2 regions of the Oceanobacillus sp. FSL W8-0428 genome follow, and region 1 is predicted to be linked to the other one. Evidence: riboswitches for the same ligand, from Rfam matches in the RefSeq annotation. Region 1 holds a riboswitch; the other holds the start of a gene.
What was found. A riboswitch is a leader RNA that binds a small molecule or an ion and turns the genes downstream of it on or off. The one in region 1 is predicted to bind preQ1.
Positions count from the first base shown of each region.

Region 2: another riboswitch for preQ1. It lies ahead of queF (preQ(1) synthase); the one in region 1 lies ahead of MKY30_RS10745 (QueT transporter family protein).

Region 1 covers NZ_JBBORB010000001.1:2,300,112-2,302,319, reverse strand. The annotation lists gene MKY30_RS10750 (VOC family protein) at 1-576, opposite strand, end outside; PreQ1 riboswitch class I at 969-1,013, shown strand; gene MKY30_RS10745 (QueT transporter family protein) at 1,022-1,504, shown strand; gene MKY30_RS10740 (DUF3891 family protein) at 1,653-2,208, shown strand, end outside.
Region 2 covers NZ_JBBORB010000001.1:2,447,958-2,450,165, forward strand. The annotation lists gene murB (UDP-N-acetylmuramate dehydrogenase) at 1-854, shown strand, start outside; PreQ1 riboswitch class I at 969-1,015, shown strand; gene queF (preQ(1) synthase) at 1,093-1,590, shown strand; gene MKY30_RS11490 (queuosine precursor transporter) at 1,638-2,208, shown strand, end outside.

The DNA of each region.
Region 1 (2,208 bases):
TACATAGAACTCCTTTGCTTTTGACAAATCATTCACATGTAAATGAATATGTCCAATAAGGGTTTCTTCAGGCATGCCATTCCACTCCTCTGTTGCTAGTTCGAGAAGTCCATCTGCATCAAGCGGTTCTGTGCTCATTTGTACAGATTCTTCTGACCAGCTCCAGCTTTCAGATAATCGGTCTCTCGCTACTTCAATCCCATTTCCATCCGGATCTGAGAAATAGAGTGCTTCACTGACTAAGTGATCAGAAGCACCTAATTGCAGCGTATATCTTCTCCCCTCCTGCAAAAGATATTTTAAAAATACTGCCAGGTCTTTTCGTTCCGGCAGAAGAATAGCAAAATGATAGAGCCCTGTTGTTCTTCTTTGTTTTGACACAACTCCTTCAGGCTGCTCCAGAGTAATTAAAGCCTTCTTGCTGTCTGCCGAAAGTACTGCTTTATTATCTGTTTTCCGCATTATTCTAAAGCCCAAAAAATCTTGATAAAATTGAATAGAACGTTGTAAATCTGTTACCTGTATAGTTATATCTGATACGTATATTGTCTGTTCGTCAAAAAATTTCTTTTCCATTTATAATAGTCACCTTTCCGGTTTTATATTTCACTAAAAATAATAAACTTACTTTATGTAACTAATTATAAATGAGTGAAGTCCAGCGGTCAAAAATGTTTTCTCGTTCAGATTATTTAACTTCTGTTTAAATTAATAACTCAACTTTCGCACCTGAGAATAAGCGTCTATACCTTCCTATTCCATTATGAACATGTTCTTCATTATCCTGCTTGCATGTTGTTAAATCATCCTTCTATTGAAATGAAAATTGGATGAAATTGCTGCAATAGCAATTCATATTGTGGAGATTTGACCAATGACGAGAAAAACAATAAACACGACTACTATTTACACTATAAATAGTATAAAACGATTGTTTTCCAATTCAAATACTGATATGATAAGCGTTGCATGACGTGGTTCGTAACCATCCCACGCTAAAAAACTAGGAGGAAAACAAAATATGAATATAAAAACACTTGTGGTTAACGGGATTATCGCAGCGCTATATGTTGCTCTATCCTTGCTGGTCTCTCCCGTTGCATTCGGAGCGATTCAATTTCGAATATCAGAGATGTTTAACCATTTAATTATCTTTGATAAACGTTACTTTTTCGGAATTACAATTGGTGTATTTGCATCTAATTTATTTTCAATGGCAGGCGGGCTCGATCTCTTATTCGGGACAGCACATACTGCTATATCGTTAGGAATTATTATTTTCTTAAAGAAATATATTAAAAATACACTCACACTGTTATTCCTGAATACATTGATTTTCAGCTTTAATATGTTTATTATCGCTTTTATGCTAAAGATTGCTTTAAACTTACCATTCCTGCTTACATGGCTTACAACAGGAGCCAGTGAATTAATTGTATTGCTGATTGGTATCCCGATTTTCTATACTTTATATAAACGGATACATTTTGATAAAATAATATAGAATCGAGAATAAGACGGTGGATCATCCATCGTCTTTTTAATAATTGAAATCCAGATAACCCTTTTTAACTATACTAATGAGTATAATCAGATCACCTCTTTATAAATATCATTTTTTGTAAATTATCATTTTGAAGGGAAGGATTAATATGATTATCAGAAATCAGGACGAGCATTTTATTTTTATAGCACAGCCAGACCATGCTCTTTTATCAGGAGAATTTTTAAAACATCTGGACTCCAGTTATTTGGAGCATGCTCCTTACAAAGATTCTGTTATTTATGCTGCTTATCAGCACGACTGTGGCTGGAAAGCATTTGACAAGCAGCCCTTTTGGAATGATCAGGCTAATCAGCCTTATTCATTTATTGATTTTCCAACCATTCCAAAAACCGTATTATACACGCAGGGTATTGAACAGGTTCAGGAGAAGGATAGCTACGCTGCTTTACTTTGCAGTGAACATTATAAACGTTTCCTGATAAAATCCTCTCTCCCTGAAGCGGAAGCATTTGTTCAACAGGAAGCAAAGCGTCAGGAATGGTTAATCAGTACCATGAAGGATTTTGATAAGCAAAGCTTTGAAGCTGACTATACACTGTTACAGTTTTCCGATAACTTGTCCCTGTTTGTTTGCATGAACGAGGCCGGAGCAGAGGATAAAGACCTGCATCCTTTTTTCAAAGAAGGGTTATCCTTATCAA
Region 2 (2,208 bases), 150 kb from region 1:
AGCCGATAAGAGAACATACGTATACAAAATTAGGCGGGGCTGCAGATTTTTATATCACGCCATCGTCTTATGAAGAAGTACAGGCAATTATCCGCTTTGCCAACCAGGAAAATGTACCATTTACAATGCTTGGAAATGGTTCTAATTTAATCGTGAAGGATGGCGGAATCCGGGGAATTGTTATGAACCTTCAACAGCTGGCGTCCATTTGGCGAGAAGGGGATAAGGTCATCTCTCAAAGTGGTGCAAGAATTATTGATGCTTCCCGTTTTGCTTTGAAGGAAGAACTTACGGGGCTGGAGTTTGCATGCGGGATTCCGGGTTCTGTCGGGGGAGCTCTGTATATGAATGCAGGCGCATACGGCGGAGAAATTAAAGATGCGCTGGAAAGCACAGTAGTTGTAACGAAAGATGGAGAGCTGCTGTCATTAACTGCGGATCAGCTGGATCTCAGCTATCGCACAAGTAATATCCCGGACAACGGCTATATTGTTTTAGAAGCAACCTTTGCTCTAAAATCCGGAAGCAAGGAAGAAATTAAAGAAGTAATGGATGATCTTACATATAAGAGAGAATCCAAGCAGCCATTGGAATATCCATCTTGCGGCAGTGTATTTAAGAGGCCGCCCGGTTTTTTTGCCGGCAAGCTGATTCAAGACAGTAATCTTCAAGGACAGCAAATTGGTGGAGCGGAAGTTTCTACAAAACATGCTGGTTTTATTGTCAATAAAAATAATGCAACAGCGTCAGAATATATTTCATTAATTCAATTTGTCCAGGCGACAGTGAAAGAGAAATTTGATGTACAGTTAGAACGTGAAGTGCGCATTATTGGCGAGGATATGGAGAAATAAAATTGTAGAGCAGGCTCCGGGCATGAAAGGTAAGATACGGAACTTTGTAATATAAAAGAAAGATTGACATTCAGAGTCTACATTCTTATAATATGAAGTGTTAATTTTAACCAATAGGCAGAGGTTCTTAGCGTTAACCCTCTATAAAAAACTAAGGACAACTTGTAATTATCAAGCTGTGTTCCTTGGGAGCATGGCTTTTTTGTTTATCTTAAAATATCAAAAGGAGGTGAGCAGCATGGCAGGAAGAAGTGAAAAGGATCTGCAAGGAATTGAATTGCTGGGAAATAAAGAAACGAAATATGCGTTTGATTATACACCAGAGATTTTAGAGGTGTTTGATAATCAGCATCCGAACCGGGATTATTTTGTGAAATTAAACTGTCCGGAATTTACAACACTTTGTCCAATGACAAATCAGCCTGATTTTGGAACAATTTATATCAGCTATATTCCAGATATTAAAATGGTAGAGAGTAAATCTTTAAAATTATATTTATTCAGTTTCCGAAACCATGGTGATTTCCATGAGGACTGTGTCAATATCATTATGAATGATTTAATTGAACTGATGGATCCCCGTTATATTGAAGTGAGAGGAAAATTTACGCCACGCGGAGGAATCTCCATTGATCCATATTGTAATTATGGAAAAACGGGAACGAAATTTGAAAAGATGGCAGAAGACCGGTTAATGCAGCATGATATGTATCCGGAAACTGTAGATAATCGATAGAGGGAAACGTTAGGTCCTTGAACCTTTGGAGAGAAGGGAACAGGATAATGTATATTTACTTAAATGCTGTCTTTGTTGGGCTGTTATTGTTGTCCAATGTTTTGTCGGTCAAATTATTTCAAATGGGAAGCTTTGTGTTGCCGGCTGCAGCGATTGTTTATGTGATTACGTATTTAATGATGGATGTTATTGGCGAGGTTTATGGAAAAAAGGCTGCGAGAAAAACGATTCAAGCCGGATTTTTCACACAGATTATTGCTATGATATTTATTTATATTGCGATTCAGCTTCCACCGGCAGCGGATTTTCAATCACAGGCTGCTTTTGAAGAAATTTTTAATGGGAGTTTCCGCGTGATTTTAGCCAGTCTGGTTTCTTATTTTGTCAGCCAGAACTTAGGTGTTACAATTTTTCATAGATTAAAGCATCGTCATGGCAGGAAAAAGCTATGGCTGCGTAATAGTTTATCAACGATGACCAGCCAGCTCATTGATACGATATTATTTATTATAATTGCTTTTTGGGGGATTGTCCCGACAACAGTTTTACTTGGAATGATTGTATCACAATATATATGGAAGTTTATTGTTGCAGTGATGGACACACCATTTGCGTATC